2 regions of the Psychromonas sp. L1A2 genome follow, and region 1 is predicted to be linked to the other one. Evidence: predicted binding sites of a transcription regulator. Region 1 holds the regulator's gene; the other holds the start of a gene.
What was found. Region 1 encodes ArgR, which controls arginine synthesis, uptake and breakdown. Its sites were predicted from a motif close to ANTGAATANNTATTCANT; they were not measured.
Positions count from the first base shown of each region.

Region 2: the regulator ArgR is predicted to act here: its motif matches at 3,389-3,406, upstream of argC (N-acetyl-gamma-glutamyl-phosphate reductase).

Region 1 covers NZ_WUAG01000001.1:367,394-374,716, reverse strand. Annotated here, with positions in the region: gene cysG (siroheme synthase CysG) at 1-190, opposite strand, end outside; gene GQR59_RS01550 (CBS domain-containing protein) at 426-821, opposite strand; gene mdh (malate dehydrogenase) at 923-1,858, opposite strand; gene GQR59_RS01540 (transporter substrate-binding domain-containing protein) at 2,029-2,784, opposite strand; gene argR (transcriptional regulator ArgR) at 2,982-3,434, shown strand; gene GQR59_RS01530 (type IV pilin protein) at 3,739-4,167, shown strand; gene GQR59_RS01525 (transglycosylase SLT domain-containing protein) at 4,288-6,210, opposite strand; gene GQR59_RS01520 (ABC transporter ATP-binding protein) at 6,250-7,323, opposite strand, start outside.
Region 2 covers NZ_WUAG01000001.1:10,989-18,311, forward strand. Annotated here, with positions in the region: gene ppc (phosphoenolpyruvate carboxylase) at 1-1,477, opposite strand, end outside; gene argE (acetylornithine deacetylase) at 1,666-2,811, opposite strand; gene argC (N-acetyl-gamma-glutamyl-phosphate reductase) at 3,509-4,519, shown strand; gene argB (acetylglutamate kinase) at 4,532-5,317, shown strand; gene GQR59_RS00050 (ornithine carbamoyltransferase) at 5,338-6,246, shown strand; gene GQR59_RS00055 (argininosuccinate synthase) at 6,272-7,323, shown strand, end outside.

The sequences.
Region 1 (7,323 bases):
CTTCATTAATGATTGTAAGCTGATTATTTTTAGCTTTTTCTAATAATGAATCACAAATATCAGGAGCACAAATAGTGATTGATGCATTTGCTTTTAATAATAAATGTACTTTACGTGCAGCAATATCACCACCACCAACAACAAGGCAATGACGATTTTTTAATTTGGTAAAAATAGGAAGATAATCCATATATATCTCAGTTTAACTAGTCTAGGTCGACACTATAAAGAATAACAGGTGCAATATAAAAGATTTAAAGCACATTATTTATCACGTTTATGCATATCAATCCTGTCTATTTTATTCATTAAACAATCCTTTTTAACAAATAAAATGAGGCAGTAATAAAATAGGGGGCACAAAGGATAGCAATATCATCAATGTATTTAACGAAGATATTGGAGTAATTATACGCTAGTTCTTATTAAATAAGCGACCTTACTCCATCATGAATAGTAAATATACCAACAATATTATCGCCATCGAGCACAGGTAAACAACTAATATCATGCGTCAACATTAAGGTTAATGCATCTTTTACTAAAGTATTTGGCTCTATGGTAATGGGAGACCGGGTCATTATTTGATGAGCGGGTCGTTGTGCAGTTTCTGAATCACGTACAGATTCTGTTTCTGTATTTAAAAAAGGGCTTAATGTCCGTAATAAATCACGATCACTAATAACACCTTGTAACTTTCCCTCCTCCACCACCAATAAATGATGGAAACCAGCTTGTGATAAAATATTTTGAAGAACTGGCATGCGGTCATCCATATCAACGGTGACAACTCTTGAAGTCATTGCCTCTAATACTTTCATATCACTCCCTATACACAAAATGAATTCATGTTTTATTATAGACACAAAAAAGGTCAGCATAGCTGACCTTATCAATAATTTACAAAAAAACTAAAAGTAGATTAGCTATTTATAAAATCAACACCTTCTTGGATGTCTTTGTTAAGTGTTACTAACATATCGTTTTTAGCTTTTTCTTCAAAGGCTGATAATTTACCGTATGATAAAATTTCAACTACACCGTTAACACCCAAGCGTACCGGATGAGCAAAGTAAGGAGCATCGCCACCATCAATATCAACGTATGCGTAATCTACAACGTCTTCGCCTTGTAAACCTTTAACTAAAGATAAACAAAAACGAGCAGCAGCAGCACCCATAGATAAAGTAGCAGAACCGCCACCAGCTTTAGCATTTACAACTTCAGTACCCGCATTTTGGATACGTGGAGTTAATGCAGCAACTTCTTCTTCAGTGAACGTTACACCTTCAACTTGAGAAAGAAGTGGTAAAATAGTTGTACCTGAGTGACCGCCAATGACTGGCACTTTAACTTCAGCAACGTTGAGACCTTTAAGTTCAGCAACAAATGCTTCACTACGGATAACATCAAGCGTTGTTACACCAAATATACGGTTTTTATCATAAACACCCGCTTTTTTGAACACTTCAGCAACGATTGGAACAGTACCATTTACTGGGTTAGTGATAACACCAACTAATGCTTTAGGGCAGTTAGCAACAATGCCTTCAGCTAACGTTTTGATAATACCAGCATTCACTGCGAATAAATCAGCACGGTCCATACCTGGTTTACGTGGCATGCCCGCAGGGATAATAACAATATCAGCACCTGTTAATGCAGCGCCTAACGCATCAGCACCAAAACCTTCAACTTTAACTGCTGTTGGGATGTGTGATAAATCAACCGCTACACCAGGAACAACTGGAGCAACATCGTATAATGCTAGTTCAGAACCAGCTGGTAGTTGAGTTTTTAATAATAACGACAACGCTTGACCGATACCACCTGCAGCACCAAGAACAGCAACTTTCATATTTTTCTCCAATGAAATAAAATGTTTAAGTATTTAAGAATAACCGTATACATTCTAAAGTGAATAAATACGCATGTGTGAAAAATGTTAAATAATTGTGATGAATGTAAAATAGTAGCTTATTTTAAGGAATGATTACCACTACTTTGTGAGTCGTTTTAAGAACTATTTTAAGGGAAATATTCCTGAAAAATCTTTGCATAGGTACCATTTTCAACAATCTGCTTCAAACCGAGGTTTAAACGTTGGCGTAAAATGTGATTATTTTTCTTAACGGCAATACCATAGCCTTTAGAAAACTGCTCAACAAACACAGCTTCAGTTCTACTAATCACCAGTTCATTATCTTGTTCCTGTTTACTTAAAAAGTCATTTACAACAGCAAAATCAGCAAACACAGCATCAATTCTTTGCAGTTTCAAATCCTTTAAAGCCGCTTGGGATGAATAGTAAGGCACGATATAACTATTTTCTTTTGCAAATTGAATAAGATAACTTTGATTAGATGTATTTGCCTGAACGCCAATAAATTTACCTTCTAATGAAAACTCTCCTTGTAGTTGCTCTTTACTGATAAAAACTGGCGGTACTTTATAGTAGCTATCACTGAAGTCGACTTTCTCTAATCGCTCACTGGTGATATCTAATGCTGCAATGACTGCATCATAACGGCCAAAAGGTAAGGTAAGTAACAAACCATCAAAACGATGATGTTCAAAGCTACATTTTAAATTGGCTTGCTCACAGATCGCTTTAGCAATATCAATATCAAAGCCTTGAATTTCTTTATCGTCAGACAAGTATTCAAAAGGGAAATAATTAGCATCAGTCGCAAACTTAACTTGCAGTTGTTTTGAAGTGTTTGCACTCAATGAAGTTGACAATAAGAGGCAGATAAGTGCGAGTTGACGAGAAAAAGAAATCATAATGAATCATCCTGATAATATTAATTTCGTTCAAATTTTACCAGAACTGCATTAAAGAAAGTAGCGATGCTTATACAAATACACTTATTTAGAAAAAAACGAATAAATATGCAAAAAAAGTGACATTTAATCTATTAACGCAACGATGATTTAGATTAAGATACGAGCTTTATAATAATTTATCTATGGGATCACCAATGCGACAGACTTCTGAACTAATGGACTTTTTTAAATGCCTTCTTAAAGAAGAGCATTTGAGCTCACAAAGTGAGATTGTCGATGCTTTAATAGAAGCTGGATTTACGCATATCAACCAATCTAAAGTGTCACGTATGTTAAGTAAAACAGGCGCAGTTAGAACACGAAATGCCACAGGTGAAATGGTTTATTGTTTACCTGCCGAGTTAGGTATCCCAGCAACCACCAGTCCGCTTAAAAACTTAGTGGTAGATATAGATAGAAATGACAGTTTAATCGTTATACGTACTAGCCCTGGAGCTGCGCAATTGATAGCCCGCTTATTAGACTCGATGGGTAAAGCAGAAGGAATTTTAGGTACAATCGCGGGAGATGATACTATTTATATTGCACCCAGTAATACTCAAGAAATTGAAGCAACACTAGCAGTTGTGCATAAACTATTTGATTAACCTCCTTCAAGCTCCGTCCCTTCCAAATTAATCCAATATATCAGTGATATGAGAGCGAATGATAATGCTCTCTTACTGATGAACTTAATGTAATACATTACTAATGGCTATAGATCCTTCATACACATAAGCAATATCATTTAATTAGAAATAATGAAATTTAGAAATGCTTTTCTATACTTAATAACGCTCTCATTAAATAACTAATTAATCGAACAGGTTAAAGCAAGCGACCATTTCACCAATATTTGATTACATATTTAATGAGTTAAATTGAATATAAAGTTAAATAGATGAGGCTGATATGAATAAACTAGACTTTAGAGAGAATAAACTTCGCGGTTTTACTTTAATTGAATTACTTGTTTGTCTTGTGGTTATCGGAATATTAGCCGGTATTGCTTACCCTTCTTACCAAAGCTTTGTGATAACAACACGACGAGGAGATGCACAAACTGAATTAATAAAGGCTCAAATGGAGCAAAGTAGCTACCGTATTCTGCAGCCAATTTACATTAGTAATCCAGCCTCAGCAGGCTTACCGTTAAATAGCGAATATTACACATTTAGTATTGTTTCAGCGGCCGCACACACCTATGTTATGAAGGCAGTCGCTAAAATAAGTAGTTCTCAAAATAATGATAAAGCCGCATGTAAGGCACTATTTATTGATCAGAATAATGTTAAAACCAGTGATGGTAGTCAAGACAATGCTTTTTGTTGGCATCAATAGTTAGTCTTTGTAAAACAAAGCTATCTACAATGTACAACAAAAAGCTTGTCGATCATTGACTAGCATACCGATAGATATCGTCAGCAGAGCTAATCATTGTTTATTAAATAGCTTAAAGGCTTAATAATCGCCTAAAAGCTCTTCATTTTTAAGAAACTGCAAAGGTTTACCTAAAACATGCTGATAAATAACATTGTAAGCTAATACATTTTGTACATAAGCACGTGTTTCATAAAAAGGAATAGTGTCTACCCAACTATCAATTTCGATACCTTTATTACCTTTCTTCTTCTCAGCACTAACCCATCTGTCTACTCGATGAGGCCCTGCATTATAAGCAGCCGTTGCTAGAACACGATTACCATCGTAACGCTCTAATAATTCATTAAAGTAACCAGCGCCTAACTGAACATTAATTTCACCTTGGTCAAGTTGAGAAATATCTTTGTACGACGTTAACCCAATTTTTTTAGCCGTTTCTTCTGCAGTTTTAGGCATTAATTGCATATAACCACTTGCTCCCACTGGGGATTTAGCATGTTGATCAAAGCTACTTTCTCTACGCGTAATCGCATAAATATACGTTTCTTCTATATTGTATTGTTTCGCAGCACCAACAAATAATTCTTTTTTAGCATTAGGGAAACGGATACCCAGTGCATTCCAACTTTTAGAGCTAATACTTGCTAATACAGATAAATACGGCCAGTTATTATTAAAAGCATACAACCCTAATTGCTGTTGTTTTGCTACGCTTTGCTTACTAAGAATACGGTACCACTGCCCTTTAGCTTGTTTATTTAAGTTATGAAATAACATCTCATTGATAACCGCTAAATCACCTTTTAGAGCACTTAAACCATTAACTTCCTCTTTAATAACTTGTTCATTAAGTGAAAAATTAACACCTAGTTTTTGAGATGCCATAAAACCATGAAAGTTACGATTCTTCGCGACTTGTTGATATAACACTTTAGCTTTATCTGTTTCTCCAGATTGCTCTAAAACACGTGCTTGCCAGTATTTCCATGCAGATGAATTACGTTCTGATTTAGGTAATTGAGAAATCCAAAATTCGATATTTTTCCAATCTCCACGTTTAATAGCATAACGAATACGTTGTTCGATTAACGAAACATTACCTAACGCGCCTAATTCTTTATCTAACCATGAAAAATATTTGCTTTTATTACGTTGCACAACAACACTAGCAAATTGAGTTTTAATGCGTTTATTCTCAGCAGCAGTGAAAGGTACTTGTTTATCAAATTTAGCATAAGCTTGCATCGCTAAATCAATATCGATCTTCGCTAAACGTTGAATTGTTGGCACCAAGAAACCAAAACTAGCCTCTTTACGAGAAGAGAATAGTTGGCTATTTAATACATTTTTCGGATTTTGTTGAAGTTCGTATAATTCAGTAGCCACTGCTGCCGTTTTTTTATCCATTCGGGCGATTAAAAAACGCATTAAACCTTGCTTGTTTTTCACATAGGCTAATTGAAAACGCTGCCATATATGTTGTTTAGTTAATTGCTTATCATTCTGGTAAAACACAAACACATCATCACAAGCATTAGGTAGTGAAGTACTAGACAACCAATATTGTTGAGCATCAGACCAAGCTTGCTGGCTTTTGCCTGTTGCGATAGAAGCTTGTAAATAATGGCATTTCAACGTTTTATTATTTGGCATTCTAGGGAAAGCAGTTAAGAACTGTGACCAATTTTTCTGTTTAGAAAGCGAAAATAAATAACTACGTTGTAAATCATCAGTAACGACTTTACCTTTATTATTTTTGATAAAACTTAATACTTCTTGATCGCTAACTTCGTCAATATTCGCTTTTAAATAATTATATTCTGCAATATAAGCGAGTGGATAATCAGTTATTTTCTCAATATTTTGATTGGCTTTTTGCCATTCTTTTTTTTCTTGTAAATCTAAAGTATCAGTAAAAATTTCACGCTGAACATCTAAACTTAATGCACTACTCATGCCTGATGCAGAAAACAGCAAGCAGCCTAAAATTAATTTTCTCATAAGTTCCTAATGTAAATAATAGATAATTTAAACATCATTTCACAAAATGGTCGATGATAGCAACTCTTGTGTATAAGGATGTTGTGCATTTTCAAATATAGTTGAGGTAAGACCTTGTTCAACTATTTCACCCGCCTTCATTACCAACACTCTATGACTCACCGCTTTAACCACTGATAGGTCATGGCTGATAAATAAATAGCTTAATGAAAATTCTTTTTGTAATGCTTTTAATAATTCAATAATTTGTTTTTGAATACTTCTATCTAAGGCAGATGTTGGCTCATCTAATACAATAAGCTTTGGTTTTAATATCAAGGCTCTTGCAATAGCAATTCGCTGACGCTGCCCGCCTGAAAATTGGTGCGGGTATCGATTAGCGGCACTTTCATCTAAACCAACTTTAATCAGTACCTGTGAAACTTGCTCATTAATATCTTGGTCACTTAAGGCTTTATCGGTATTAAATACATGTACACCTTCTGCAATGATATCTTGCACTGACATTCTCGGGCTCAAGCTGGCGTAAGGATCTTGAAATACAATTTGCAACTCCTGACGAAGTGCTTGTAAATCATCTTTTGCTAGCCCATTAATACTTTGACCTAGATAGACAACCTGACCAGTATGCTTATTCAAATGTAATAATGCTTGGGCTAAAGTACTTTTCCCTGAGCCACTTTCACCCACCAACGCTAACGTTTCTGCTTCATGTATTTTTAATGAAACATTTTTAACCACATCTAATGATTTTGTTGTTTTCCCCCAAAAATTCTTTTTGACAGGAAAGCTTACATTCATATTTTCTGCTTCAAGAATCACTTTAGGATCAACGAGAGAAGCCATTTCCCCTGTTGGAACCGCGTTTAATAATTTCTTAGTATATGGGTGGTCAGGTGAATCAAAAAGCGCCTGTGTTGCTTGATACTCCACTTGCTGACCTTTACACATCACTAATACATGATCCGAAAATTGCTGAACAATATTAAGGTCATGAGTGATCAACAAAATCGCCATATTTAAACGTTGCTGTAATGATTTTAATAACGTTAGAATTTGTTTTTGAATCGTTGCATCTAAAGCCGTTGTTGGTTCGTCAGCAATTAATAGATT
Region 2 (7,323 bases), 360 kb from region 1:
ATCCCACTTCTTTTAGTAATAGCTGTACTGCTAATACATCAGATGCTTCACGTGCCATTGAAATGATATAAATACCTAATGCTTCTGGATCGGTTTGAGCCACCACTTTACAGGTATCTAATACTTCTTGTACTTCAGCAGAGGGTTCCCATGATGTTGGTATCAATGGACGTTTGCTGTTCAGCTCTTGTAGTAAGAAGGCTTGTTTGTCTTCTTCGCTCCATGCATTGTAATCACCAATGCCTAAGTAGCGTGTTAGTTCAGATAATGTATCACCGTGACGTTCGCCATCTTGACGAATATCTAATTTAACTAAGTTTACACCGAAACAGTTTACTCGACGGATAATGTCTAATAGTAAACCGTTAGCAATTGAGCTCATGCCCATCTTAGTCAGTGATCGATAACATAACTCTAAAGGCTCTTTAAGCTGTTTAGTGCTGATGATGATATCTTTCGCTGTGCTGTTATGACCTTGAAGCGTTGCACTTAAAGCGGTTAATGTTTCTTTAAGCTCAGTGCGCAATTTGCGTAAAACAACGCGGTAAGGTTCATCTGCATCTTCACCAACAAAGGCACGTAATACAGGATCACAGTTATCCATTGATAACTCTTTAGTCAGCTGTTGAATATCTTCAAGATATAAGCTCACCGCTACCCAACGGCTAGTAATCAATACTTCTTTTGTAACTTTCGCTGTTACGAATGGGTTACCGTCACGGTCTCCGCCCATCCATGAAGTGAATTTGATTGGTGAAGCGTCAAGCGGTAATGAAATGCCTAATCCGTCTTCTAGTGTTTTATCAAGTTCACGTACATATTGTGGTACTGCTTCCCACAGACTGTTTTCAATAACTGCGAAGCCCCATTTAGCTTCATCAACGGGTGTTGGGCGGTTTTTACGAATGTCGTTTGTGTGCCAAGCTTGAGTGATTAGTTGCTCAAGGCGAACTAAAAGCTGGTCACGTTCTTTATCTGAAATATCAGTGAGTTCTAATAGTGTTAAACATTTATTAATCGCGGCGTATTTATGAATTAATGTACGACGAGTGATTTCTGTTGGATGTGCTGTTAATACCATATCCATGTGCAGTTCAGCGACTGATTTGCGCATTTCATCTTCAGAAACGTCGCTGTTTTTGAGTTTAACGATGAGCTCTTGTAGCGGGTCTGGTGCACAAACGTCACCATCACAATGGCGAGAAATGCCGTGAAATTGTTCTGCAATATTAGCTAGATTTAAGAAGTGAGTGAAGGCACGCGCTACAGGGAGTAGTTCGTTGTCGCTTAGATTAGACAATACATCAATTAAGCGTTCTCCATCTTGGCTATTACCAGAACGAGATGATTTAGAAAGCTGACGTATGGTTTCAATTTTTTCAAGGAAAGGTTCACCTAAATGGTCACTAATACTCTTACCAAGTAATTGTCCTAATAAACTAACGTTACTACGTAAGTTTGCATATGTTTCTGTCATCGTTCTTCCTTATTATTGTAATCAAATTACATTTTTTATAGTGGAGTTAAATAAAATACCATAATCAAGAGGCTAGTCAATTTAGGCTCTCTTACACCTTACTATCTACATTGTTGAAATTGTTATACTCGTTACTTTGTTAGACGCATGGTTAAACACGTTGTAACGAGGTACCAATATTTATTACTTTAGACGCAATAATGTTGGATTAATTTACCAATCACCTCTTTGGTTGGTTTCACAAATGAAAGGTCTAAATACTCATTTGGCTGATGTGCTTGTGTTATGTGTCCAGGACCTAGCACAATGGTGTCACAGCCTAATGCTTGAATAAATGGCGCTTCTGTACAATAGTTCGCACTGGTTGCTTTGTTGCCCGTGTAAATTTCTGCGTTATTGATCAGATCTGAGTGCAATGGGCATTCATAAGAGGGAATAGGCTCATGCAAATGGAAAATCTCTAAGCTGTCTGGGTAACGTTTTTCTATTTCTGATAATGCTTGTTTAACAGTAATGAATAATTCATTGGTTGTTACGCCTGGAATAGGTCGCATATCAATGTGTAATTCACAACAGCCACAAATACGGTTAGGGCTATCGCCACCGGTGATCGCACCAAAATTAAGCGTTGGATACGGTACTTCAAAGTGTGGATTATGGTATTTGTCTTTAAAGGTTTGTTGTACTTGTTTTAATTCAGTTAACACTAGATGCATAACGTCAATGGCATTTAACCCTTTGTCCGGATCTGAACTATGCCCACTTCTTCCGGTAATACGAATACCTTCAGACATGTGACCTTTATGCATGGTAACAGGGACCATACCTGTAGGTTCGCCAATCACAGCATAGTCAGGACGAAAATGTTTTTGCTCTGATATTTGCTGTGCACCTGACATGGTTGTTTCTTCATCTGCAGTAGCAAGGATACGTAAAGGCTTAGTGAATTTTTCACGATCCATTGTTTTCAGTACTTCGATAACAAAAGCAAAAAAACCTTTCATATCTATTGTACCCAAACCGTATAAACGATTATCTTTTTCTACCACTGTGAAAGGATCAGTTTGCCACTTTCCTTCATCGTAAGGAACGGTATCAGTATGACCTGCTAATAGTAAACCACCATCGCCTTGGCCTAATGTTGCTACTAAGTTAAATTTACCTGGTGCAGCGGCAACTTCAGAAATTTCCGTGGTAAATCCTAGGTCTGATAGCCATTCTGCTAATTGATTAATAACAGCTACGTTACTTTGATCCCATGCGCTATCACTTGAGCTAATAGAGGGTAATTTAATAAGATCTTTATATAGGTCGATGAATGCAGGTAATGACATACTATTCCTTAAAATTAAACTGTTACCTTGTATTAATTGAACAACAAAAGGGCTAATAGATCCGTAGGTGAAATGGTATGACCATTTCTATCTATTTTTAAATCTACTATTTACACCTTATAAAGTCACGAATTTAATTCAATTGGCGTCAGTGGTGATTTTTTAAAATGACAATCGGATATGTTAAATATTGATGAATATCTAAGATATTCGACTGTTTGTATTTTATGCTCTTTTTTTACATTTTATTAACGTTATTTTTGTAGTGATTAAAATACTTAATCACTTGTTAATACAGTCTTTAATTTAAATAGTAATATAAGCTAAAACTCAGTTTGGTTATTTTATTTACTTTGTTTGTAATATTTTATGCAATTATAATTTTTTGAGTTTGCTGACTGTATTTATTTTCTATGGTATTCAACATTGATTAAAATAGTATAAAAAAAATATTTAAAATAAATTTATTTAAATTCAATTGCTTACGGTTTTATTTTTAATTTTTTCTTTAATAGAACTAAATAAGTTTATTGAGTTTATAAGCAATTTACCATTTTTGGTATATTTATTCACATTTATTGAATAAATAGTCACTTTGATTTAAAATGTCTTTTTATAGTTGGTAACGTGAAAAGCGCCTTGTTACCCATATTTATTTATCACGCATTAAGTCAGTAATGAAACAGGAATTTTCTTTATGTTAAAAGCAATTGTAGTGGGAGCTAGCGGTTATACAGGAGCGGAGTTAGCACAATTTTTAACGCGTCATCCGAATATCGAATTGGCTGGATTATATGTGTCAGAAGGTAGCTTAGATAAAGGAAAAAGTATATCTGAGTTATACGGTAACTTACGCGGTTGTGTTGACCTAGCATTACAACCTCTTGGTGTAAGTGGTATTAAAGCTGCTTGTGAAAATATTGATATTGTTATTCTTGCAACTGCGCATGAAGTAAGCCATGACTTAGCACCATTGTTTTTAGCTGAAAATACGGTCGTGTTTGATCTGTCTGGTGCATTCCGTGTTAAATCTGCTGGCTTTTATGAAAAATATTATGGCTTCACGCATCAACATCCAGATTTATTAGAAAAAGCAGTTTACGGTTTAGCGGAATGGAATGCTGAACAAGTAAAAGGAACTGATTTAATTGCAGTACCAGGCTGTTATACCACGGCTTCTTTAACTGCATTAAAACCATTGTTTGATGCTGGTTTAATTAAAGCAGGCATTAAGCCGACTATTAATGCAACAAGTGGTGTGAGTGGTGCAGGCCGTAAAGCCAATGTGGCAAGCAGCTTTTGTGAAGTGAGTTTACAACCTTATGGTGTCTTCACACATCGTCACAAACCAGAAATTGATCAGCATTTAGGGACTGACGTTGTATTTACACCGCACTTAGGCAGTTTCAAGCGTGGTATTTTAGCGAGTATCAATGTGGTATTGAATGAAGGCACAACTGCGGAGCAAATTAATCAAGCTTATCAAACTGCTTATGCGGATAAACCGATTGTTCGTTTAATGGAAGGATCGTTCCCTGCACTGAAAAATGTTGTTGGTACGCCATTCTGTGATTTAGGCTGGGCAGTTGATGGGCAGGATTTAGTCGTGTTTAGTGCTATCGATAACCTATTAAAAGGCGCGTCATCACAAGCAATGCAATGCATTAATTTACGTTTCGGTTTTGATATTACGACTTCTATTTTATAAAACGGATTTTAAATGACACAAGTACAACAAAAACCGCTGTTAATTAAATTAGGCGGAGCGGTTTTAGAGAATAATCAAGCACTGACTAATTTGTTTTCAGCATTAACTGAATATTTAGCAATACAACAACGTCCATTGTTATTAGTACATGGTGGTGGTGTGATTGTGGAAGATGTTCTGAAAAAGATGAACATTAAAAGTGAGAAGAAAAATGGTTTACGTATTACACCATTTGATCAAATCCCTTATGTTGCAGGTGCATTAGCAGGTACATCTAATAAACTGTTGATGGCTAAAGCATTACAAGCAGGTTTATCAGCGGTTGGTTTATCATTAGCAGATGGATTTAGTTGTTCAGTTAAGCAGATGGACCCAGATCTTGGTGCCGTAGGTATTTGTAGCCCAAATAATCCAGCCTTAATTAATGGTTTATTAGCGGGTGGGTTTTTACCTGTAATTTCTTCAATTGCGATTGGTGAAGATGGTAATCTATATAATGTTAATGCAGACCAAGCTGCCATTGCTATTTGTGAGCTGGTGGGCGCAGAGCTTGTATTCTTATCCGATGTGGATGGCGTATGGGATGCACAGAAACAAGTTATACCTGAGTTAAATACACAACTAGCTGATACACTTATTGCTGAAAATGTGATTCAAGATGGTATGGCTGTTAAAGTAAAAGCTGCATTACAAGCTGCTGATCAATTAGGCTATGTAATGTTAGCAAGTTGGAAGAATCCAGAGAATTTAGTGTCATTGCTTGCAGGTAAAGCAGTGGGGACCAAAGTAATTAAATGAAGAAGCAATAGAGAGTGACAATGGAAAATTTATTAACTGGCATGGAAATGACTCAACAACAGGCATTAGACCTGATTGCATTGGGTAAAGATTTAAAAGCAAATCCAAGTAAATATGCGCAGGCATTAGCCGGTAAAAGCGTTGTTACTTTATTTGAAAAGCAATCGCTACGTACACGAGTGACCTTTGATATTGGTGTTAATAAATTAGGCGGCCATGCTGTTTATTTAGATCAAACTAATGGCGCGATGGGTAGCCGTGAAGACGTTAAAGACTTCGCCGCTAATATTTCTCGTTGGGCAGATTGTATTGTTGCGCGTGTATTTGACCATAAAACATTGGTTGAAATGCAAGAATATGCAAGCGTACCAGTGATTAACTCTCTGTGTGACTTATACCATCCGTGTCAAGGTATGGCAGACTTCTTAACAATCGCACAAAATTACGATGATTTAACCAAAGTTAAACTCGCTTATATTGGCGATGGTAATAATGTAACGCATTCATTATTTATTGCTGGTGCTATTTTAGGTGCGACAGTCACGGCTGTTTGTCCTTTAGGCCATAGCCCAGATGCACAAATTATGAAAAAAGCAGAAGAAATCGCAAAAGAAACTGGCGCGACGATCACTGTGACAAATAATATCGACGATATTAAAGGTTATGATGTTGTTTATGGTGACACTTGGTTATCAATGGGCGACGATACACCACTAGAACAAATTAAAGCTAAATTTATGCCATTCCAAATTAACCAAGCATTGCTTGATAATACCGGTATTAAACATATTTTACATTGCCAACCTGCACATCGTGGTCTAGATATCACATCAGATGTAATGGATGGTCCAGCGTCATTGATTTTTGATCAAGCTGAAAATAGAATGCACATTCAAAACGCTATAATGCTTACCCTAATTAACAAATAAAATAATTGAGAAAGGAAAATATTCAATGAGTTCAGTTAAAAAAGTAGTTCTCGCTTATTCAGGCGGCTTAGATACATCAGCAATCATTCCATGGTTAAAAGAAACTTATAATGATTGTGAAATCGTAGCGTTTTGTGCCGATGTTGGCCAAGGTGCAGAAGAATTAGTCGGTTTGCACGAGAAAGCAATTGCTTCTGGTGCATCTGAATGTCACATCGTTGATTTAAAAGAAGAGTTTGTTAAAGACTACATCTACCCAACGATTGCATCTGGCGCAGTATATGAAGGTACTTATTTATTAGGTACTTCAATGGCGCGTCCAATCATTGCTAAAGCACAAGTTGAAGTGGCTTTAAAAGTAGGCGCTGACGCAGTTTGTCACGGTTGTACTGGTAAAGGTAATGACCAAATTCGTTTTGAAAGTTGTTTTGCTGCACTAGCACCAGAACTAAAAGTAATTGCGCCTTGGCGTGAGTGGGAAATGACGTCTCGTGAAGATTTATTAGACTACCTTGCTGAACGTAAAATCGAAACAACTGCTTCAGCAACTAAAATCTACAGCCGTGATGCAAATGCATGGCATATTTCGCACGAAGGTGGCGAATTAGAAGACCCATATAACGAGCCAAGTAAAGGTGTTTGGACATTAACGGTTGATCCGCTTGATGCACCAAATGAGCCTGAATATGTAACGTTAAAAGTTGAAAAAGCACGTGTAACCGCTGTTGATGGTGTTGAGCTTTCTCCTTACGATGCATTAATGTTACTAAATGATAAAGCAGCAGCACATGGTGTTGGCCGTATCGATATTACTGAAAACCGTACAGTTGGTATGAAGTCTCGTGGTTGTTATGAAACACCAGGAGGCACAGTGATGGTAACTGCACTTCGTGGTATCGATGAGCTAGTACATGACAAACCATCTCGTCGCTGGCGTGACCAAGTGGGCCAAGAATTTGCTCACTTAGTGTATGACGGTCGTTGGTTTACACCATTATGCGGTTCTTTATTAGCGGCTTCTGAATCATTAGCGCAAGATGCTAACGGTGAAGTGGTTGTTCGTTTATACAAAGGACA